Linked DNA regions of Promicromonospora sukumoe. The protein of the gene in region 1 interacts with the protein of each later gene in a pairwise test. Links are inferred from orthologs where the notes say so. Each region holds a gene or a part of one and is shown on either strand. Other genes may lie near its edges. The genes, in order: rplL and dnaE.

Region 1 (10,908 bases):
GACCGGCCTCGACCGTGGGCGGCTCACCCGGGCGGATCTTGCGGTACAGGTCGACCAGGGCCTCGTCCTCGGTGTGGACGTGGTCCTTCTCCAGCGTGTCGAGCACCGACGGGAAGTCGGCGAACTGCTCGCGGATCTCCGACTCGGGCATGCCGAGCGCCTTGAGCAGCACCGTGACGGACTGCTTGCGCTTGCGGTCGACGCGCACGCCGACGGCGTCGCGCTTGTCGATCTCGAACTCGAGCCAGGCGCCACGCGAGGGGATGATCTTCGCGGAGAAGACGTCCTTGTCGCTGGTCTTGTCCGGGGTGCGCTCGAAGTACACGCCCGGGGAACGCACCAGCTGCGAGACGACGACGCGCTCGGTGCCGTTGATGATGAAGGTGCCGCGCGCCGTCATGAGCGGGAAGTCGCCCATGAAGACCGTCTGGCTCTTGATCTCACCGGTGGTGTAGTTGACGAACTCCGCGGTGACGAACAGCGGCGCCGCGTAGGTGAAGTCCTTCTCCTTGCACTCGTCCGCCGTGTACTTCGGCGGCTCGAAGCGGTGGTTCGAGAAGGAGAGGGACATCGAGGAGCCGAAGTCCTCGATCGGGGAGATCTCCTCGAAGATCTCTTCCAGTCCGGAGGTTTCCGGGACATCATTACGACCAGCCGCCTTGGCAGTTTCTACCCTGCCCTGCCAGGCTGGGTTACCAAGGAGCCAGTCGAAGCTCTCGGTCTGCAGGCCAAGCAGGTCGGGGACCTCGAGTGGCTCATAGATCTTTGCGAAGGAAACGCGACGGGAAGCGGTACGGTTCGCAATGGCTTCGGCGGACGGAGCTGAAGGGGTGCGCGAGGCAGCCAAGAGGGGTCCTTCCCTGCAGTTCGGGTGAACGCTGTACGCTCTGCGGTGCTGCAGGATGCTCTGCCGGATTCACCGGTCACCGGTGGGCATCCCCTGAGAGGGGATGCGACCAGGACTTTCGGGAAGCAGGGGGAGGCGTCGAGGGCACACGCGGGCGCAAAGCGCTAGCATACCTATCTGGTTCTAGTATGTCCAGTCGCCCCAAGGCGTGCACCTTGAGACCGTGGTAAACCTCGAATCGTTGCGTATCCGCACTGGCGCGGCGCGACGGCCGGACGAGCCGGCATGCGGGGGTTCAACGGGTGGGCCGCGGGTGATATTCCCGCCCGACCTCGCCGGACCACCCGCGCACGCGAGAGGCCCGCACCCCGAGGGGTGCGGGCCTCTGCAGTCGGCGGACGGTGCCCGGGACGAGCCCGGGCGACCGTCACACCAGCCCGAAGGCGGTGGAGCCTGAGGTCACTTGAGGGTGACGGTGGCGCCGGCGCCCTCCAGGGCGGCCTTCGCCTTCTCGGCGGCGTCCTTGTCGGCGCCCTCGAGAACCGGCTTCGGCGCGCCGTCGACCAGGTCCTTGGCCTCCTTGAGACCGAGGGACGTGAGCGCGCGCACCTCCTTGATGACCTGGATCTTCTTGTCGCCGGCAGCCTCGAGGATGACGTCGAACTCGGTCTTCTCCTCGGCGGCCTCGGCCGGCGCGCCACCCGCGGGGCCGGCAGCAACAGCGGCGACCGGAGCAGCGGCGGTGACGTCGAACTTCTCCTCGAAGGCCTTCACGAAGTCGGAGAGCTCGATGAGCGTGAGCTCCTCGAAGGCGGACAGGAGCTCGTCGGTGGAGAGCTTCGCCATGATGGCGTTCCTTTCAGTTGGCGCTTCGCGGGCCGGTGCGGACCCGCGAGAAGCAGGGGGTTGTGAACTGGTACTGCCACCTGGTCAGGCGGCAGCACCCTCCGATTCCTGCTTCTGACGCAGGGCATCGATGACACGGGCGACCTGGGCGGGCTTGGCGGTGAAGGCGTAAGCAGCACGCGTCAGCGTGGCCTTCAGACCGCCGGCCACCTTGGCCAGCAGAACCTCGCGGGACTCGAGGTCCGCGAGCTTCGTGATCTCTGCAGCGGACATCGCGGCGCCGTCCAGCACGCCGCCCTTGATGACCAGAGCAGGGTTCGCCTTGGCGAAGTCACGCAGACCCTTCGCAGCCTCGACCGGGTCCCCGGTCACGAATGCGATGGCGGAGGGGCCCTTCAGGTCGGCGTCGAGACCCTCGACACCGGCCTCCTTGGCCGCGATCCCCGTAAGCGTGTTCTTCACCACGGCGTAGGTTGCGTTGCCGCTGAGCGACCGACGCAGCTCCTTGAGCTGCGCGACGGTGAGCCCGCGGTACTCGGTCAGCACGGCCGCGTTGGAGTCACGGAACTTGTCCGCGAGCTCTGCGACAGCGGCTGCCTTGTCCGGCCTCGCCATGGCAATCCTTCCGGTGGTGGTACCACCGTCCCCTGGGGCACTGGGCCCCGGGCGTCGCCCCGGAACGAGAAAAAGAGCCCCGGCGCAGGTGCACGGGGCTCGGTTCGCGCGGCAGGGCCGCACTCGAGTTCGTCACCTGCGCAGGCCCCCGCTCTCAGCGGGACTTCGGTCTTCTTCCGTCCTGTGCTCGGAACGAGCGGGCGGCGTCGGACGACCGGCGGTCTTGGGTTACCCGAGAACTATACATGGTTCCGTGTGCGCCTACGCGCAACGGGCGGTGGCCTGTGCCACACGGGCCCTCCCCCACCCGGGCACCCGGTCGCGGGCCTCAGCGCTCCAGCCCCTCCAGGGACGCGAAGCAGACCAGCGGCACCGGCTCGGGCTCGTCCGCGAGCGCCGCGGCGAGGGCCGCCTCCGGGTCGTCCGTGGCGCGCAGGTGGGCGTGGAACCGGGGCATGACGCGGGCGGCGACGGCGTCGGACAAGGGTGCGACGGCGGCGACGACGGCGCGGGCACCGAGCCGCAGGAGCACGGACGACAGGCCGAGCACCTCGCCGCCGACCACCTGGGAGGAGCCGCCGACCTCGCACGCCGAGAGGACGAGCACCGATCCGGGCAGGCGGGTGCCGTCGAGCTCGTGGGCGTAGAGCGGGCCGTCGGCAAGGTCGACGAAGGCGAAGAGCGGGTTGTCGGCGTCGTGCCGGCCGTGGGTCGCCAGGTGCACGATGTCGTGAGTGGTGAGCACGGCCCGGACGGCCGCCGTGGTGGCCGCCGCGCCGGTGAGCACGGTGGCGCCCGGCCACACCTGGCCGACGGCCTGGACCTCGGTCGCGCCGAGGGTGACGCCGGGGCCGTAGGCGGCGAGGAGGCGGTGCCGGCAGCCCGGGCGGGGGTGCGCGCGGCCGCGCGCCATGTAGGACCGGACGGTGGTGCGGCGGCCGCGTCGTGACGGGAGCGCCGTCCACGGCACGCTCAGGACGGGCTCCCTACCCACGACGTACAGCGGGCCGTCCGCGGCCAGCGGCACGGCGAGGAGCCGGTCGAGCGCGTCGAGGTTGCGCCTCAGGGAGCGGCGGGCGGCGGTGCGCAGGACCGGGGGCACGTGCTCGTTGGCGCACGCCCCGAAGTCGGCGCGGACGCGCAGCGCCCGTTCGGTGACCTCGGCGAGGGAGCCGAGGACGACGGTGCGGGCTCCGTGCGCGTCCACGCGGACGCAGCGGAGGACGCCGTCGAGCACCAGGTAGTTGGCGACGACGGCACCGTCGTCGCGGGCGGTGAGCAGCTCCCGGACCTCGTCCGCGCTGGCGGGGCGGTCCTCGACCGCGCCCTGCTCGGCGCCGGTCCGGTGCCAGGCGCGCTCGCGCGCCGTGGCGAGCAGCCTGCGTGACCGCTCGAACAGGTGGGCGCGCTCGGCGGCGCTGTCCCGGTCGGTGAGGGTTCGGGCGCGGACGACGAGCCCGCGGGCCTCGGTGACGAGCGCGCCGACGGCGGGCTCGTCCGGGGCGACGGCGCCGCCCATCCCGGCGAACGTGGCCCGGCCGCGTTCGAGCGCCTCGAACAGCCAGTCGGGCCGGCCGGTACGTACCGCGGCCTCGACGTCGGTGCGCTGCAGGTCCACACCGTGCGCCGCGGCGGCGGTCACGGACTCGACCGAGCCGAGGCCCACGCGGTGGTCGGCGAGCAGCTCCAGGCCGGTGCGCACGGCGTCGACGCCCCCGGCGCGGTCGCCCGACGCGAACGCGAGCTGCGCGAGGACGGTCTGCCGCTGGATGCGGGTGGACAGCGGCGCGTCGGCCATGCCGTCGGGAAGGCTGTCGAGGACGGCGCGGGCGGCGGCGACGTCGTCGGCCAGGAGGTACCAGTGCGCGGCGACGAACCGCGCGGTCAGGCCGGGGTACTGCCCGAGCAGCGGGTCCACCTCGTCGCCGGCCTCGGCGGCCTGGATGGCCTGCTCGGCGCGCTCCCGGGCGTCGTCGGGCACGGGGGCCTCGCCGCGCCGGATCGGCAGGAGGATCGCCTCCAGCTCGGCGACCCGCGCGACGGCGGCGCGCTGCGGGTGCCCGACGCCGGCGTAGTACCGCCGGGCGAAGGCGGCGGCCGCCTGCGCCTCGGCCCAGCGGTGCAGGGCCATGAGGCAGCGCGCGCGGAAGTACTCGGCTTCCGCGCGGTGGTGGGCGCGGCCGGGGACCACCATGCGGGAGATCGCCTGGGTCAGGACCTGCTCGGCGTCCTCCAGCAGCCCGGCCTCGTAGAGGACGGCGCCGCGGCCGATGTCGAGCACGCCGTCGGCGCGTTCCGGGTCGACGGCGCGGGCGGCGGCCATGGCCTGCAGCGCGCCGGGCAGGTCGCCGAGCGCGTACCGCACGAAACCCGTGTTGTGCAGCGCGAGGGACGCGATGCCGGGCAGGTCGGCCCGTCCCGCGGCCTCGTGGCACGCGTCGAAGTCGGCGAGCGCCGCGTCCAGCCGGCCGAGCTCGATGGCGGCAGCGCCTCGGTTGAGCAGCGCCGTCGCGTGGTCGCGCGGGGAGATCTGGTCCACGACCGCGAGCACCTGGTCGAAGGCGGCCACGGCGTCGGTGAGCCGCCCGGAGCGTTGCAGCAGGAGTCCCCTGTGCCCGTCGACGACGGCGGCGAGCCGCCTGCGGACGCGCTGCGGTGCCGCGTCGGCGCGGGCGTCGGCGTCGCCGAGAAGGGCGAGCGGCTTCTCCAGCGTGTCCTCGACCGCGTGGACGGCGACGGCCTCCCCTGCCAGCGAGCGGACCATGCCCTCGGCCCAGCGTTCGCGGTCCACCGGGCCGAGACCCGCGAGGTCCACGACCCGGAGGCGGTCGAGCACGTCCCGGAACCGCAGCAGCGCGTCACCGGGCAGCGACCGGGAGCTGAGTTCCCGGGCAGCCGCCAGCTCCGCCTCCAGTTCCGGCCACATACCCGCGCCCCCTCGCCTCACCGGGCCCCACGGGGCGCCGGGCGGGCCACGATAGCGGGGTGCGGGGCGCCCTGTCATCGCCCGGCGCGACGGCGCAGGTCAGGGGTTCGGGCGCGACGCGGCGCCCGGGATCATCCCGCCGTCAGCCCTTCGACCGAGCTGAAGCAGACCAGCGGGACGGGCTCGGCGACGTCGCGGAGCGCGGCCGCGAGCGCCGCCTCGGGGTCGTCGGTCTCGCGGAGGTGCGCGTGGAGGCGGGGCATGACGCGGGCGGCGAGCTCGTCGGAGAGCTTGGCGACCGAGGCGATGACGGCACGGGCGCCCAGGCGCAGCAGGACCGACGTCAGGCCCAGGAGCTCTCCGCCCAGCACCTGGGAGGAGCCCCCGACCTCGCACGACGACAGGACCACGACCGAACCGGGCAGCGGGGTGCCGTCGAGCTCGTGGGCGAACAGGGGGCCGTCGGCGAGCTCGATCCTCGCGAACAGCGGGTTGTCGGCGTCGTGCCTGCCGTGGGTCGCGAGGTGGACGACGTCGTGGGTGGCGAGGGCCGTGCGCACCTCCTCGGTGACGGCGTCCTTGCCGGTCAGCACTGTCGCGCCGGGCCATTGCCGGCCGACGGCGTGCGCCTCGTCGGTGCCGTGCCGGACGCCCGGTCCGGCCGCGGCGAGCAGCCGGCGCTGCCCCGTGGGCCGCGCGTGGGTGCGACCGCGGGCCACGTACGAGTTCACGGAGGTGCGCAGGCCGCCGCGGGACGGGAGAGCCGCCCAGGGGACGCTGAGCAGCGGTTCGCGCGCGACGACGTAGAGGTCGCCGTCGGCGTGCAGCGGGGCGAGCAGGACGGCGTCGAGCGCCTTGAGGTTGCGCGCCAGCGAGGCCGACGCCGCGGCGCGCAGGGGCGCCGGGATGAGGTCGTTGGCGGCCATCGTGAAGTCGGCGTTCAGGCGCCGGACGTGCTCGATCACGTCGTCGGCCGAGCCGATGTCCACGGTGGTGACGCCGTCGGCGTCGACCCGGACGCAGCGCAGCACGCCGTCCATGGCCACGAAGTTGGCCACGACGACGTCCCGGCGGCTCTGGGCGAGGACGCCGCGCAGCTCGCGGACCGTGACGGGGCGCTGCACCGCGCCCGCGTTGCCGGCGTGCCGCCAGGAGCGTTCGCGCACCTCGTCCTGGATGCGGCTCGCACGGCGGGTGAGCCGTTCACGCTCCTTGGCGTCGGCCGCGCCGAGTTCCCGGGCCCGGACCAGGAGCCCGCGCGCCTCGGTCAGCAGCGCCGCCGCCTCCGGGTCGTCGGGCGGGGTGACCCGGCCCGTGCCCGCGAACGTGGCGCGACCGCGTTCCAGCGCGTCGAACAGCGCGGCGGGGCGGCCGGTGCGGACGGCCGCCTCGACGTCGACCCGCGTCAGGTCGACGCCGTGCGCGGCGGCGGCCGTGACGGACTCGACGGAGCCGAGCCTGCTGCGGTGGTCGGCGAGCAGACCCAGGCCCGCGCGCACGGCGCGCAGGCCCTTGGCTCGGTCGTCGGTCGCGAAGGCGAGCTCCGCCTGGACCGTGTAGTGCTGCACTCGCATGGTCAGCGGTGCGCCGGCCATGCCCCGGGGCAGCGCGGCGAGGGTGTCTCGTGCCTCGTCGAGATCGCCCGCCAGGACCGACCAGCGCGCGGCGACCAGCCGGGCCGCATGTCCCGGGTGGTAGCCGAGCGTGGGGCCGGCGGCGTCGCCCACCGCGGAGACGCTCCTGCCCTCTCGCGCACGACGGCGGGCGACCGCCCGGGACGGGGTCTCCGTGGACAGGAGCGTCTCCGAGAGCAGGGAGTCGAGCTCGAGGACCTGGGCGAGCGCGGCCATGGACCGCTGCCCGCCGCGCTCGAATCTCCGCCGCGCCTGGGCCGCCTGGGTGCGCGCGTCGTCGAAGCGCCGCAGACCCATCAGTGCGCGGGCCCGGAACCACTCGGCCTCGGCGTGCTCCAGCCGAAGCGCCGCGCGGGAGAGGCGTTCCGCGGCAATGGCGAGAAGTTGTTCGGCGTCCTCCAGAAGGCCGCTCTCGAAGAGCACCTCGGCCCGGCCGAGCTCCGGGATGCCGTCATCCTGGTCGGGGGCGGCGTCGACGGCCCGCTCCATCGACTCCAGGGCGCCGGGCAGGTTGCCCAGGGTGTACCGGGCGTACCCGATGTTGTGCAGCGCGAACGCGATGTACTGGGCGTGACCCAGGGCAGCGGCGTGCTCGTGGGCCGCCCGGTAGTCGCTCAGAGCCTCGGCGAAGTCGCCGAGCTCGCTGTAGACGGCCCCGCGGTTCAGCAAGGTCGTGGCGAGGTCCCGGTGCGCCGCGAGGCCCGGACCACGAAGCGCCTGCGTGAAGTTCGAGAGCGCCTGCCTGGGCTGGCCGGCTCGCGAGTGCAGGACCCCTCGCTGGACGAGCACGAGGCTCGCCATCGAGGGGTCCGGCACCCTCCGCTCGACCGCCGCCGCCCGGTCGCAGAGCGCGAGCGCGTCCCCGAGGGACCCGGCCAAGGCGTGGACCGGGTTCGACAGCCCCAGGAAGCTTCGCACCATGAGCTCGGCCCACTGCGCCCTGCCCAGGGGGTCGAGCTGGGCGGGGTCATGCTCCTGCAGGTCCGCCAGTAGCACGCGGAAGTCCGACTCCGCGGCCGACCACTTCGCTCGCGCGTGCAGGTCACGAGCGACCTCCAGCCGCTCGAACAGTCCCGCCCACGGTTCGCGGCGATCGGTCGCCTCCACGCTCATCCCATCGTCGTCAGTGCGGGATCGGCAGTCCCGTCGCCTGGTGTGCAGCCTCCCACGCCGCGGCAACCCGATTCGCGGGACTCTCCGTGACACGGCCGTCCAGCAGGTGCTGGGCCAGCTCGCCCGCCAGGATGGGCGACGAGAACGAGGTACCGCTCCACGTCGCGAACCCGCCGGTGAAGTCGTCCGGGTCGACCGACTCACGGCCGCCCGCGGACACCTCCTGCGGCTCCAGCGCCCCGTCGGCGGTCACCGGCATGGTGCTGTGCACCTTGGTCCCCGGCCGCACGCTGGTGACCCACGGTCCGTCGTTGGCGAAGTCGGCGAGCGTACCGTTCGGGTTCGCGGCCGTGACGACCAGCAACGGCGTGTAGTCGGCGCGCAGGTCTGAAGGCTCCAGCGGCTCCGCCCGTCCGCTGACCCGTTGCACGTGCGGCGCCCAGGCGGCGGGGAACACCGGCTGCTCGCCGCCGTCGTTGCCCGCCGACGCGACGACGAGCACCCCGGCGCGGCGCAGGTCGCGCAGGGACCCGCGCAGCACTCCCTCGTAGTCGTCGTCGAGGAGCTCCGGCTGGAAGCCGAGCGCCAGCACCACGATGTCGACGGGGGTGTGCCCCGGGACGCCCGCCACACCACGCAGGTGGTACTCGAGGAGCCGCTCCAGCGAACGGACGAGGTCCCACTCGCGAACCTCGCCGTCGGTGTACATGACGCGGACGGGCAGGATCGCGGCATCGGGGCACACCTGGTGCACCAGGCCCGCGATGAACGTGCCGTGCCCCAGGTAGGGGGCCAGCTCGGCGGCCGGCTCGTGGCCCGTCGCCGGCTCCTCCTCGGTGAAGGTGCCGATCGGGCCGCCGTCGACCTGGGCGTCCCTGATCACGACGTGCGAGCCGTCGAACCAGGGGTGCGCGCCGATCCCCGTGTCGACCAGGGCGACGACCGGCCGCTGCACGCCGTCGGCGGACAGCCACGGCACGGGACCCGCCCCGAGAGAGCGCCGGGGCTGCGGTCCGACGTGCAGGGACGGCTCCCGGTCCCCCGGGATGCCGACACCCGGCTTGTTGCGGTGACCCTGCAGCACGTGGTCCAGACCGATCCGCTTGCGGTCGTCCGCGCCCGCGCTGGACGCGACGTCGTCCAGCAGGTCCCACACGTCCGCGTTCTCGGTGCCGCCCGCGGCCACGTGCAGCGCGACCCCCGTGCGCGGTACGTCCGACCGCATGGGCGCCGGCGTGAGCTCCTCCATCTCCAGCGACAGACCGCGGTCGGCGGCGCGCTCCCGGAGCAGCTCCAGCAGGCCGTCGTCCTCCCCCGGCGTGCCCCGCACGATCAGGCGGTCTGCTACGTATCGGGTCGGCGCCAGCCGCACGTCACGGCGGCAGCGGGCCTCGGCCGGATCGAGCTCTCGGACGGGCCGCCAGCCTCCGGCGTGGTCCCGGACGCGGAGCTCCTCGGGCATGGGTTCAGTCACAGCAATACCTCTCCATCGACGACGATTGCTCGACAGATCCCGCCGCGCCCCTCGGCCAGATCACACACAGTGGTAGTTCGGTGGTGCGGTGGTTCAGCGGTTCACAGCTCGATGATGGGCGTGCTGACGGCACCGCCGCCGCCGTCGGTCCTGCGGACCACCAGGCTCGCCCGGCCGCGCTCGACGGCGTCGAAGGCGAACCGGCCGTCCTCGTCCGACGCGGTGGTGAGCATGTCGACGCCGGGCCGGTGCAGCTCCACGTCCAGGCCGGCCGCCGGGGCAGCCCAGCCGTCGATGCGGACCCGTCCGCCGCTGGACGGGGACAGCGTGATCATCACGGTCAGCGAGTCGTGCGTGAAGGTGATGGTCTTCGCCTCGGCGGGCGCGGTGTCGTCGGCCCGGGCCGCCGCGGCGGCCCCCCGGACGCCCGCGAACGGCGCGTCGAGATAGACGGCCTCCATCAGCTCGGCCTCGAGCCCCGCCAGCGTGATCGCGAACAACGACCGCTCGACGAGTCCTTCCGGCACCGGGTCCACCGCCCCGACGGCGCGGGCGAGGCGGGTCAGCACGGCCCCGTCCTCGGCGTCCAGCGCGCCCTTCGGGTCGAACGAGAGGTGCCCCACGACCTCGTCGTTCTTCTTGGGTTCCGGCGTCAGGTCCACGAGAAGTCCCCTTGCTCATCGAGGAGGGTGCGCAGCTTCGCCAGGCAGCGGCCGCGGGTCGAACCGATGGAGCCCATCGGCATACCGATCGCCGCCGAGATGTACCGGTAGTCCGGCCGGTCGGCGAGCGAGACAAGACGCAGCAGCTCCTGGCAGCGTCCGGGAAGTTTCTGGAGCGACGTCCACAGGATGCGGTCGCGCTCGTCGCGCAGGACCTCGGCATCGGGCGGCGGATCGTTCGCAGGGAGAGCCATCGGATGCTCGGGGCTGTCGTCCGGCAGCTCGGTGCGGCGCTTCTCGTCGTCACGGTGCTTGCGCACGGCCTCCCAGGCGGCGCGCTTCGCGGTCACCAGGAGCCACTTCAGCACGGCCTTCGGCTCGGCGATCGACTCGGCGTGGCGCACCAGCGCGACCCAGGTGCTCTGCACGACGTCGTCCGCGGCGTCGCGGTCGACCCCCTGTGCGCGGACCGTGTGCCACAGCAGCGGCGTCGCCTCGCGAACCAGGTCGCCGAGCGCCTGGTGGTTGCCCGCGCGGTACTCGGTCAGTGCGATCGCTGCACGATCGCCGAGAGTGAGACCGGAGCCGTCGACGTCGGGCAGGGCCTCCCTTGATCCTGTCATTGCACCACGGGATTCTCTGCTGGCGGATGTTTCCACGTCGCGAACCGGACGTGGAGCACTTGGACCAACCGAGTCTACGGCCGAGCTCGCGGATCGGGGGAGGTCGAAAATGGTGCCCACCAGGCACTCCCCTCTCCTCGCATCACGTCGGCTTCCTGCCGCCCATCA
Region 2 (12,107 bases), on another replicon or contig:
CGAAATCACACGGATGTCGTTTTTAGCGAGCAATCGCTGAACAACTTTGGCAAAGTTGTTCGTGGCACGGCGTGTCGCACTTCCGGGTCGGATTGCGCCGAGCTACTTTTGTCAAGGCGACCTCGACGTGAGGTCAAGGTCGGACCTGTTGTACGGGCCCGCTGGGACACAGACAGAAGGACGCACAGCAGGCGACGAACGGAGAGTGTGCGATGGCCGGAGCGCTTCGCAAGACCATGCTGTATCTGGGCCTCGCCGACGATCAGGGCGAGCAGGAGTACCTCGACGAGTATGACGAGGGCCTGGAGGAGAACGTGGAGGACCACCGACACGCGCAGGTCACGCCGCTGCACCGCGATGGCGTGCCCCACCAGGCGCTCTCCACCGGGGAGCTGCGCCGCATCACGACCGTGCACCCGCGCTCGTACAACGACGCACGGAGCATCGGCGAGGCTTTCCGCGCCGGCACTCCCGTCATCATGAACCTCTCCGACATGGACGACGCCGACGCCAAGCGCCTGGTCGACTTCTCGGCCGGCCTCATCTTCGGTCTGCACGGCTCGATCGAGCGGGTGACCAACAAGGTCTTCCTGCTCTCTCCCGAGCACGTGGAGATCGCCGCCGAGGAGCAGGTCGCCACCGAGAAGCCGAACGGTCGCGGCGGCTTCTACAACCAGAGCTGAGTCCGGCACACACATCGAGCAAGGGTGAGGGGCGGTCGCGGAAGCGGCCGCCCCTCACCCCTGTCCGGGGCGGTTCTCGCGGACTCGCACGGTCCCTTTACCTGCGAGATCACCTGCAACCGGGTCCGGACAGGTTAGGTTGTCCCTTGTGATCTGGGACTTCATCGGCTTCCTGCTGTGGCTCTTCCTGCTGTTCCTCATCGGACGGCTCATCTTCGACTGGGTGCAGTTCTTTGCCCGGGACTGGCGGCCCCGTGGTGTGCTGCTCGTGATCGCCGAGGCGATCTACACGGTCACGGACCCGCCCCTGCGGTTCCTGCGCCGGCTGATCCCGCCCCTGCGGCTGGGTCAGGTGCAGCTCGACCTGGCGTTCATCGTCCTGTTCTTCGGCGTGTCGCTGCTCTCGTCGATCATCGGGCGCCTCTAGGGCGGCCGGGTACGTGGTGAATGTGTGCCGGTTCGCGGCAGACTCACCCGGACGCCCGGTGGCCAAGCGTGCTAAATCATTGACCGGGCCATGGAAATGGCCTGGGGTGACACGGCACACTCTGTGAGGAATTCGTGCCCGGCGGTGCTCCCGGTGTCCCGGGCCGATGTCGTCCGCTACCGTGGGCTTCGGCGAAGGGCGAGCGGCTTGCTAGCGCCGACGTCCGAGTTCAGCGTTCCTACGTTCTAACTTTCGAGGTGACACGATGGCACTGCTTACTGCAGAGGACATCCTCAACAAGAAGTTCTCCGCGACGAAGTTCCGCGAGGGCTACGACGTGGAGGAGGTCGACGACTTCCTCGACGAGGTCGTGCGGACGCTGACCAACGTCCAGGAGGAGAACGAGGGGCTCCGGCAGAAGGTCGCGGCCGCCGAGCGGCGGATCGCCGAGCTGTCGCGCAGCGACGCCGCCGCCCCCGCCCGCGCGCAGGCGGCGCCGGTCGCGGCTCCCGTCATGCCGACCGGTCCAGCCGGCCCCAAGGGCAACGGCCCGGAGCCGGAGTCGGCGACCGGCATGCTCCAGCTGGCCCAGAAGCTGCACGACGACTACGTGCGCTCCGGCCAGGAGGAGGGCGACCGCCTCATCACGGAGGCCAAGACCGAGGGTGCGCGCATCGTGCGCGACGCCGAGGAGACCTCGCACCGCACGCTCTCGCAGCTCGAGCAGGAGCGTTCGCTCCTGGAGCGCAAGATCGACGAGCTGCGCCTGTTCGAGCGGGACTACCGCACGCGCCTGAAGAGCTTCCTGCAGAACCTGCTGGGTGACCTGGACGCCCGCGGCTCGGCGCTGCCGCCGCGGAACAACCAGCAGTCCGGCCGGCCGGTCGAGATGGCCCAGGGGATCTGACAGCAGAGCACCAGACAGCACGCACGGCGACAGGACGCTCCCACCTCACGTCCGGTCGCCGTGCGAGTTGTGCGCCAGGCGCACATCATGGGGGCACGCCACACCGGCGTGCCCCGTTGTGCGTCTGGCCGCTTGTGCTTACGCTTCGTGCACTTGACCACCGGGGGCGACCGTGAAGGGGAACCCATGACCAAGATCACGACTGCGACGCGAGCGGCGATCAAGCAGGAGTTCCCGAACCTGACACGAGACGTGAAGAAGTTTCCCGTCCGTGACGGTGAAGAACCCTGGACCGTCCGCGAGGCGGAGGAGCTGGCCGCACTGCTCCTCGAGGACAAGGAGCGGCTGGAGCGCGAGCTCCTGGTCGCCGACCGTGAGCTGTCCGACCTGCTGCGGAACTCGGGCGACGGGGCCGGCGACGACCAGGCCGACTACGGCTCGAGCGCCCTGGAGCGTGAGCAGGAGCTGACGCTCGTCAACAACATGCGCGACCTCCTGGACCAGACGAACCACGCCCTCGGCCGGATCCGAAAGGGCACCTACGCCACGTGCGAGCTCACGGACCTGCCGATCGGCAAGGCCCGGCTGCAGGCCTTCCCGAGGGCCACGCTCTCCGTCGAGGCGAAGGCGCGCGAAGAGCGCCGCGGGGCCTGAGCGACCGGCGCGACGACGGTGTCGCGCCGGGTCGCGTACCCGATATCAACGCTGTGATGTCTGAGTTACGTGCATACCTGATGCATTGGTATGGAGTTCGCTCCTGGAATGTCGTATTTCACGCACCAGGGGCTCCGTGCATGGGTTCACGTTCCGATTGACAGGGTGAATTTCTCGCCGGATGCTCGTCCAGGTGAATCACACACGTGTGGTTCATCGTTCTTTTGACGGATGCCATTCGAGGGGGAAAACACAATGATCCGAGGATTCCGTGCAACGTGTCGTGCCGGCGCTGCCGTGGCCATGTCGGCCGGGCTCATCGTCGCCGCTGCGACGGGTGCGAGCGCGCTGACCTTCGGCGACGCGCCTGAGGCGCTCGTGGTCAGCCCGTCCGAGGCCAGCGCGGTGCTCGGCGGGGTCGAGGGCGCTGTCGGCGTCGTCGGCGTGGACGGTGCGCTCGACGTGCTCGGCGCGACCCAGAACGCGGAGCTCCCCGAGGGGATCGACGGCGTGATGGTCCCCGAGGACGTCGCCACTGCTGGTGAGGTCGTCGAGATCGGTGGCGACGGCAGCTTCAACGCGCTGAACAACGTGTGCGTCGCCCCCTGGTACTGGGAGGGCCCGGGCAACCTGGACAGCACCGCGAACCTGACCGACTACCAGGCCTGCGGTGAGGGCGACGCCGTCATCGGTGGCGAGGACTCGGTCAACGTCCTGAACAACGTCTGCGTCGCGCCGTGGCACTGGGACGGCCCGCTGAACCTGTTCCAGACCGGTAACGTGACCGGCTACGCCGCTTGCTGACGCACCAGCGTCAATTGACTCCCGCCGTGCGGTGACACGGCGTTGATGTCGCACCAGACGAGGCCCTTTCCCGGGATTCCGGGAAAGGGCCTCGTTGTTCGTTCCGGGGTGGTCCGACATTCCGTGGCTCTTTACCCGTAAGCGCCATTTTCCGGGGATTCGCCATGTGCGGTGGAAATCGCTCGTGGCCCGGTTGCCGGCAGTGTGTCGCCGGGCCTTCCGCGTGACGCCGGGCACCGGGCCCGGCAGGGGCTCCGGGCGTGGGAGACTTTGCCTGATGTCTACTCCCGCTGAACCCTCCGCCGTGGCCGGTGACGAGACGAGTCCCGCAGCCACACCCTCGCCGTCCGGCAGCCGCGTGCTCGTGACCTGGACGCTCGTCCTCGCGGCCTTCGTCCTGGCCGTCGACCAGCTCACGAAGTGGTGGGCCGAGTCCGCGCTGGCCGTGAACGCCGAGCCGATCCCGCTCGTCGGCGACCTGCTCGGGCTGCGCCTCATCTACAACCCCGGCGCCGCGCTGTCGATCGCCTCGGGCTACACCTGGATCCTGACCATCGTCGTGACGGTGGTCGTGGTCTTCATCGTGCGGGCGATCGGCCGCCTCGGGTCGCGCGGCTGGGCCGTCGCGCTGGGCCTGCTGCTCGGCGGCGCCGTCGGCAACCTGATCGACCGCCTGGCGCGGGAGCCCGGGTTCGCGCGCGGCCACGTCGTGGACTTCATCGACTACGCCGGCTACTTCGTGGGCAACGTGGCCGACATCGCCGTCGTCGGGGCCGCCGTGCTGATCGCGCTGCTGTCCCTGCGGGGGATCGGCCTGGACGGCAAGCGGCACACCGACGAGGAGCCGGAGTCCAGCCCGGAGTCCGGCAAGGCCGACGGCGGCGCGTCCGACGGCGGTACGGCCGACCCCGCCTGATGGCGCTGCGCACCCTGCCCGTCCCGGACGGTCTCGCGGGCGACCGGGTCGACGCCGCGCTGGCGCGCATGCTCGGGTTCTCCCGGACCCGCGCGGCGGAGCTCGCCGAGGCGGGCGCCGTCTCGCTCGACGGCCACCAGGTGGGCAAGTCGGACCGCGTCGTCGCGGGCGGCTGGCTCGAGGTGGACATGCCGGAGGAGCGGCCCGCCGTCGAGGTCGTCGCGGAGCCGGTGCCCGGCATGGGCATCGTGTACGACGACGACGACCTGGTCGTGATCGACAAGCCCGTCGGCGTGGCGGCGCACCCGTCGCCGGGCTGGACCGGCCCCACCGTGGTCGGGGCGCTGGTCGCCGCGGGATACCGCGTCTCCACGTCGGGCGCCGCGGAGCGCCAGGGGATCGTGCACCGGCTCGACGTCGGTACGTCGGGCCTGATGGTCGTGGCGAAGTCGGAGGTCGCGTACACGGGCCTCAAGCGCGCCTTCAAGGAGCGCACGGTCGACAAGGTCTACCACGCGCTCGCGCAGGGCCACCCGGACCCGACGTCGGGCACGATCGACGCGCCGATCGGCCGGCACCCCAGCTCGGACTGGAAGTTCGCGGTCACCGCCGACGGCAAGGCGTCGGTGACGCACTACGAGACGCTGGAGATGCTGTCCGCGGCGTCGCTGATGGAGGTGCACCTGGAGACCGGGCGCACCCACCAGATCCGCGTGCACTTCGCGGCCCTGCGCCACCCGCTCGTGGGCGACCTGACCTACGGCGCGGACCCGGTGCTGGCCTCCAAGGTGGGGCTCACCCGGCAGTGGCTGCACGCGCACCGGCTGGGTTTCGAGCACCCGGTGACCGGCCGCTGGGTCGAGGTGGAGTCGCCGTACCCGGCCGACCTGGAGGCCGCGCTCGATGTGGTGCGGGGTGCGTACACCTGATGTGAGAAGTGGCTCGGCGTTGCTGGGCCGGAGTGTCGGAGAGCCGTCCTAAGATCGTGGACATGCCCTCCGCCACCGCTTCGAAGAGCGACGACTTCGTCCACCTCCACGTCCACACAGAGTTCTCGATGCTGGACGGCGCGGCCCGGATCGGCGACCTCATGGAGGAGGTCGGGCGGCAGGGGCAGCACGCCATCGCGACGACCGACCACGGGTACCTGTTCGGGGCGCACGAGTTCTGGGCGCAGGCGCAGAAGGCGGGCATCAAGCCGATCATCGGCGTCGAGGCGTACATCACGCCGGGCACCAGCCGGTTCGACCAGACCCGCGTGCGCTACGGCGAGGCGGGCCAGGAGTCGGACGACGTCTCGGCGCGCGGTGCGTACACGCACATGACGCTGCTGAGCAAGAACAACACCGGCATGCACAACCTGTTCCGGGCGTCCTCCCTGGCCTCCCTGGAGGGCCAGATGGGCAAGTGGCCCCGGATGGACCGCGACCTGCTGGAGCGGTACTCGGACGGGCTCATCGCGACGACGGGCTGCCCGTCGGGCGAGATCCAGACGCGGCTGCGGCTGGGCCAGTGGGACGAGGCGGTGCGCCAGGCGGGCGAGCTGCAGGAGATCTTCGGCAAGGAGAACTACTACGTCGAGCTGATGGACCACGGGCTCTCCATCGAGACCCGGGTGACCAAGGAGCTCCTCGAGCTGTCCAAGACCATCGGCGCGAAGCTCGTCGCGACCAACGACCTGCACTACGTGCGCGAGGAGGACTCGACCAGCCAGGAGGCCCTGCTGGCGATCAACTCCGGCTCCACGCTGGACGACCCGAACCGCTTCAAGTTCGACGGTTCCGGCTACTACGTGAAGTCCGCCGCCGAGATGCGGAAGGTCTTCAAGGAGCTGCCCGAGGCGTGCGACAACACGCTGCTCATCGCCGAGCAGTGCGAGGTCTCGTTCGACACCTCGGCCAACTACATGCCCCGCTTCCCCGTGCCGGACGGCGAGGACGAGATCTCCTGGTTCATCAAGGAGGTCGAGGCAGGCCTGCGCCGCCGGTACCCGAACGGCTACTCGGACGACGTGCGCAAGCAGGCCGACTACGAGGTCGAGGTCATCATCCAGATGGGCTTCCCGGGGTACTTCCTCGTGGTCGCCGACTTCATCAACTGGTCCAAGGACCAGGGCATCCGGGTAGGGCCGGGGCGTGGTTCGGCCGCCGGGTCGATGGTGTCCTACCTGATGGGCATCACCGAGCTGGACCCGCTGGAGCACGGCCTCATCTTCGAGCGCTTCCTCAACCCGGAGCGCGTCTCCATGCCCGACGTCGACGTCGACTTCGACGAGCGTCGGCGCGGTGAGGCCATCCGGTACGTGACGGAGAAGTACGGCGACGACCGCGTGGCCCAGATCGTCACCTACGGCACCATCAAGGCCAAGCAGGCGCTCAAGGACTCCGCCCGGCTGCTCGGCATGCCGTACGCCATGGGGGAGAAGCTCACCAAGGCGATGCCGCCCGCCGTCATGGGCAAGGACATCTCCCTCAGCGGCATCTTCGACCCGAAGGACAAGCGGTACTCGGAGGCGGCGGAGTTCCGCCAGGTCCACGAGACCGACCCCGAGGCGCAGCGCGTCGTCGAGCTCGCGCGCGGTATCGAGGGCCTGAAGCGCCAGTGGGGCGTGCACGCGGCCGGCGTCATCATGTCGAGCGACCCGCTGATCGACATCATCCCGATCATGAAGCGCCCGCAGGACGGCGCGATCATCACGCAGTTCGACTACCCGACGTCCGAGGGCCTCGGCCTGATCAAGATGGACTTCCTGGGTCTGCGCAACCTCACGATCCTCGACGACGCGCTCGAGAACATCGTGATGAACGGCAAGGACCCGGTCGACATCGAGAACGTGGCGCTCGACGACAAGCCCACCTACGACCTGCTCGCCAGCGGCAACACGCTCGGCGTGTTCCAGCTCGACGGCGGCGCCATGCGGTCACTGCTGCGACAGATGCGGCCCGACAACTTCGAGGACGTCTCCGCCGTCATCGCCCTGTACCGGCCCGGGCCGATGGGCATGAACTCGCACATCAACTACGCGCTGCGGAAGAACAACCAGCAGCAGATCGAGGCGATCCACTCGGAGGTCGTCGAACCGTTCGCGGAGATCCTCGACGAGACCTACGGCCTGATCGTCTACCAGGAGCAGGTCCAGCGCGCCGCCCAGATCATGGCCGGCTACTCGCTCGGACAGGCCGACCTGCTCCGCCGTGCCATGGGCAAGAAGAAGCCCGAGGTGCTGGCCAAGGAGTACGTCAACTTCGAGAAGGGCGCCAAGGAGAAGGGGTACAGCGCCGCCGCGATCAAGGCGGTCTGGGACACCCTGGTCCCGTTCGCCGGCTACGCCTTCAACAAGGCGCACTCCGCCGGCTACGGCCTCGTCGCCTACTGGACCGCGTACCTCAAGGCGAACTACCCCGCCGAGTACATGGCCGGCCTGCTGCAGTCGGTGGGTGACAACAAGGACAAGATGGCGCTCTACCTCAACGAGTGCCGTCGCATGGGCATCACGGTGCTCCCGCCGGACGTCAACGACTCCGCGGCCAAGTTCACGGCCGTCGGCGGCGACATCCGCTTCGGCCTCACCGGTGTGCGGAACGTGGGCCGCAACGTCGTCGACGCGATCGTCGAGGCCCGCGAGGAGAAGGGCACCTACACGTCCTTCCAGGACTTCCTCGACAAGGTCCCCGCCCCCGTCTGCAACAAGCGCACCATCGAGTCCCTCATCAAGGCCGGCGCGTTCGACTCGCTCGGCCACACCCGGCGCTCGCTGCTCGTGATCCATGAGCAGGCCGTGGACTCCGTGATCGGCGTGAAGCGCAAGGAGGCCGAGGGCCAGTTCGACCTCTTCGCCGACTTCGGCGGTGGTGGCGACGACGAGGGCATGGGCTTCTCGGTCGACGTGCCGGACCTGCCGGACTGGGAGAAGAAGCAGAAGCTCCAGTTCGAGCGGGAGATGCTCGGCCTGTACGTGAGCGACCACCCGCTGTCCGGGCTGGAGCACGTGCTGCAGCGGGCGGCGGACACCTCGGTCGCCTCGCTGCTCGCCGACGAGAGCCGGCCGGACGGCTCCGTGGTGACCGTGGCGGGCCTGCTCACCTCGGTGCAGCGCAAGATGAGCAAGAACGGCAACCCGTGGGCGGCCGTGACCGTCGAGGACCTCGAGGGTGCCGTCGAGGTCATGTTCTTCGGCGAGACCTATCTCGCCTACTCGACGATGCTGGCCGAGGACCAGGTCGTGGTGCTGCGCGGCAGGGTGCGACGCCGTGACGAGTCCATGCAGCTGCAGGCCATGGAGGTGGCCCTGCCGGACATCACGGTGGGCTCCGACTCGCCGCTGTCCGTGACCATGCCGCACACGCGCGCGATCGAGTCGGTCGTGGTCCGGCTGCGCGAGGTGCTCGCGACACATCCCGGATCGGCGGAGGTACACATCGCCGTGGCGGAGCCCGGGAAGCGGACCGTCGTGCGGGCCGCCGACAGCTTGCGGGTGGAGAAGTCGCCCGCGCTGTTCGGCGACCTCAAGGCGCTGCTCGGCCAGGGCTGCCTCTCGTGACCGAGGCCCCCGGCGCGGCCCCGGACCGGACCGACCGGTACGACGAGGGCGACCACGAGCGGTTCACGCTCGTGCCCGCGGCCTACCTGTACTTCCGGCGCGAGGGGCAGGTGCTGCTCCAGCTCCGGCAGGGCACCGGTTACCGCGACGGCTTCTGGGCCTGCGCGGCCGCGGGGCACGTCGAGGAGGGCGAGTCGGTGATCGACGCCGCCGTGCGCGAGGCCCGCGAGGAGCTCGGCGTGGAGGTGGCACCCGAGGACGTCCGGCCGCTCACCGTGCTGCACCGGGGCGAGCCGGGCGGGCCTGCGATCGAGCAGCGGGTCGACTTCATGTTCGAGGTCACCCGCTGGACGGGGACGCCGTCGATCCAGGAGCCCGACAAGGCCGCCGACCTGGCCTGGTTCCCGTTCGTCGGGCTGCCGGACCCGGTCGTGCCGCACGAGCTCGCGGTGCTCCGCGCCGTCCACGACGCGGGCCGCCACGGCACGGACATGCCGCGGGTACTCACGTTCGGCTTCTGACCCTGCACCCACGTGTCAGACGCTCAGGTCCCTCGGGGGACCTGAGCGTCTGACACGTCTGGGGTGGTTCAGGTCAGCAGGCGCCGACCTTCTGCCACGGGCCCCACGGGATGCCCGGCTCCTGGTTGCGGGTCCACCACTGGGCCCGCCAGAGCTTGCCCTCGTGCTCGACGGTCTCGCCGCCCGTGTAGATCCACGAGTCCGTCCAGGCCTGGTAGGTCTCCGCGCCGCAGACCACGTCGGCACCGACCTCGGCCCACGGGCCCCACGGCGTGGCGCCCGGCTTCTGGCCCTTGGTCCACCACTGCGCGACCCACACGGAGCCGTCGTGGAGGACCTCGTCACCGGCGGTGTAGATCGCCTTGCGGTCCCAGGCGGGGACGTCCGGCAGACCGGTCACGTCGACGTCGACCGAGGTGACGGCCGGCTCGTCGAACGGGTTGTTGGTGACGTGCTCGGCGGAGTTGGTGTACGTGCCGGTCACCGCGTCCGGGGCCACCGTGACCTCGTACGACAGCGAGACCGGGTCGACGTCCGGCCCCACGTAGTCGAGGCAGACCGACCCGCCCTCCGTCACGGCGGACGAGGGGTCGCCCGCGTTCACGACGGCGGTGCCGGCCGTGCCCGCGAGGTTCTCGATGCCGATCGTGGCCAGGTCGGGCAGGGTGCCCACCTCGCCGTACTCGAAGGTGATCTCGGGCCGGGTCTCGGACACCGAGTTGTAGATCCAGGCCTGGAACGTGCCCACGGAGTTGGACAGGTCGGCCGGGTCACCGCCGTAGGGGAACGGGTCGTCCCACTGGACCACCGCGACCTCGCCGCCGGACGTCGCCAGCCGCACGCCGCGGTCGTTGGCGAGCGAGAGCTGCAGGTCGGACCAGAGCGGCGCGATGACGCCGTTCGGGCCGTCCGTCGCCGGGATCTCCTGCGGCTCCCACGGCCGGCCGGTGTAGCCGCCCGCGATCGTGATCAGGCCGTCGTCGGAGACGATGAGGCCCGGCGACTGGTCGCCGTAGTGCGGGAACGGGCCGATGGGCGAGAACGCGTTCACGGCCGCGCTGTCCCCGTCGAGGGTGCTGAACCCGACGCCGACCGAGCCGAGGTCGAGGAACCCTGCCCACGCCGCGCACTGCGGGTCGTCGGCCGGCGTGGACGCCTCGTAGGAGCCCACCGCGCCCACCTGCGTGGGCACCTCGACCTCCCACGTGATCGTCTGGCCGTCGACGACGCCGTCACCCGTCACCGACGCCTCGTCGATGCTCAGCCCGTCCGGCACCGTGTCGGTGACCGTGTAGGTGAGGTCCTCGGGCGTCACGTTCGGCTGGACGGTGATGTCGTAGCCGATGGTGTCGCCGATCCCGGCGGCCTCGACCGAGGCGGTCTTGGTCACGTCGTCGGCCACGCGGTTCAGGCGGACCGGGATCTCACCGATGTCGCCCGGGCTGTCCGGCGAGGTGCCGAGCACCGCGGTGCCGAAGAACAGGTCGCCCGCGGCGGCCGTGGGCAGGTTCCAGTGCAGCCGCACGTCGTACGGCTCGCCCACCGGCACCTCGCCGTCGGGCCCGGCCACCCCGGCGTTGCCGAGGTCCTCGGACGGGACGACGGCGGTCGCCAGCGTGTGGGCGTCGGGCTGGTCGTCGCTGCCGGCCCAGTTCTGGACCACCACCCACCAGGTCCCGGCCTCGGGGTCGGCGATGTCGCAGGCCTCGGCGGAGCCGGACGACGTGGACGCGCAGACCTGGGTCGCGGCGCTCGGCGTGCTGCCGGTGCCGACGAACAGGTCGAGGTCCGCCGCCTCGGCCGCGGTGATCTCCGTGACGAGCCGCGACGCGCCGTCGGGCACCTCCAGCGTGGTGACCTCGACCTGGCTCAGGTCGTCGAACGCGTCGGCGTTCGTCGGGTCCTGGCTGAGCGAGCCCTCGTGCAGGTCGGCCTCGACCAGACCCTTCACCGAACCGGTGAAGTCGCTGACCGCGATGGACTTCAGGCCGGTCACGGCCTGGGAGCCGGTGTCGCGGCGCGTGGTCACGTCGATCTCGTTCGGCAGGATCGCGCCGGACGGGACGACGGCGACCGGCAGGGTCACCGCGGGGACGTCGTCGTTGCTCGGGGTGAGCGTGACGCGCCCGAACAGCGTCTCGCCGTCGGGGGCGCCGTCGACGTCGGCCGTGACCGTGATGCCGAGCGAGTCGCCGGGCGAGACGGTGTCCGTGGACAGGTCCACCGACAGGGCCAGGGCGTCGTCGGACTCGACCGACGCCGTCCAGGTGACGTCCGCGGGGGCCGACGGCGGGGCGACCGCCGTCCGCTCCCAGGAGCAGTTCGCGAGGCACTGGGTGTCGGCGAAGGACGGCAGGTTGAGCGTGCTCGGCTCGCCGCCCTGCTCCGGGTCGGCGGCCAGGTAGTTCGCGGCCGTCTCGTCGAACAGCAGGCCCGCCTGGGCGGCGGCCCCGATGTCCATGTGCCCGCTGCCCTGCTCGTACGGGGTGGCCGGCGAGCCGTCGAAGTCCTTGACGCTCGTGCGCGCCGTCGTCATGAGCGCCGACTGCTGCTGCGCCGGGGTCCACTCCGGCCGGGCCTGCGTGAGCAGAGCGCCCGCGCCGGCCACGTGCGGGCTCGACATCGAGGTGCCCGAGATGATGCCGTACTCGACGT

What was found.
Region 2: the proteins of rplL (region 1) and dnaE interact in binary tests that used the Escherichia coli proteins (3 or more experiments, as listed by UniProt). The link is inferred for Promicromonospora sukumoe from one-to-one orthologs.

Annotation. Positions count from the first base shown.
Region 1 is NZ_JACGWV010000003.1:657,789-668,696, reverse strand. Bases 1-2,874 are described here. They hold rplL (50S ribosomal protein L7/L12), read right to left. Parts: upstream 1,694-2,874; coding sequence 1,307-1,693; downstream 1-1,306. Other genes in these bases: FHX71_RS26975 (CHAT domain-containing protein), read right to left, coding at 2,637-2,874; rplJ (50S ribosomal protein L10), read right to left, coding at 1,778-2,308; rpoB (DNA-directed RNA polymerase subunit beta), read right to left, coding at 1-847. Also shown: more of FHX71_RS26975, read right to left, coding at 2,875-5,234; FHX71_RS26970 (CHAT domain-containing protein), read right to left, coding at 5,366-7,975; FHX71_RS26965 (S8 family peptidase), read right to left, coding at 7,992-9,455; FHX71_RS26960 (hypothetical protein), read right to left, coding at 9,557-10,117; FHX71_RS26955 (RNA polymerase sigma factor), read right to left, coding at 10,108-10,740. UniProt on the Escherichia coli protein: The binding site for several of the GTPase factors involved in protein synthesis (IF-2, EF-Tu, EF-G and RF3). Is thus essential for accurate translation.
Region 2 is NZ_JACGWV010000001.1:1,123,222-1,135,328, forward strand. The notes cover bases 5,059-9,131. They hold dnaE (DNA polymerase III subunit alpha), read left to right. Parts: upstream 5,059-5,382; coding sequence 5,383-8,931; downstream 8,932-9,131. Other genes in these bases: FHX71_RS04970 (RluA family pseudouridine synthase), read left to right, coding at 5,059-5,320; FHX71_RS04980 (NUDIX hydrolase), read left to right, coding at 8,928-9,131. Also shown: FHX71_RS04940 (cell division protein SepF), read left to right, coding at 213-683; FHX71_RS04945 (YggT family protein), read left to right, coding at 832-1,110; FHX71_RS04950 (DivIVA domain-containing protein), read left to right, coding at 1,376-2,017; FHX71_RS04955 (TraR/DksA family transcriptional regulator), read left to right, coding at 2,204-2,671; FHX71_RS04960 (hypothetical protein), read left to right, coding at 2,969-3,475; FHX71_RS04965 (signal peptidase II), read left to right, coding at 3,753-4,391; more of FHX71_RS04970, read left to right, coding at 4,391-5,058; more of FHX71_RS04980, read left to right, coding at 9,132-9,452; FHX71_RS29665 (S8 family serine peptidase), read right to left, coding at 9,526-12,107. UniProt on the Escherichia coli protein: DNA polymerase III is a complex, multichain enzyme responsible for most of the replicative synthesis in bacteria. This DNA polymerase also exhibits 3' to 5' exonuclease activity. The alpha chain is the DNA polymerase catalytic subunit.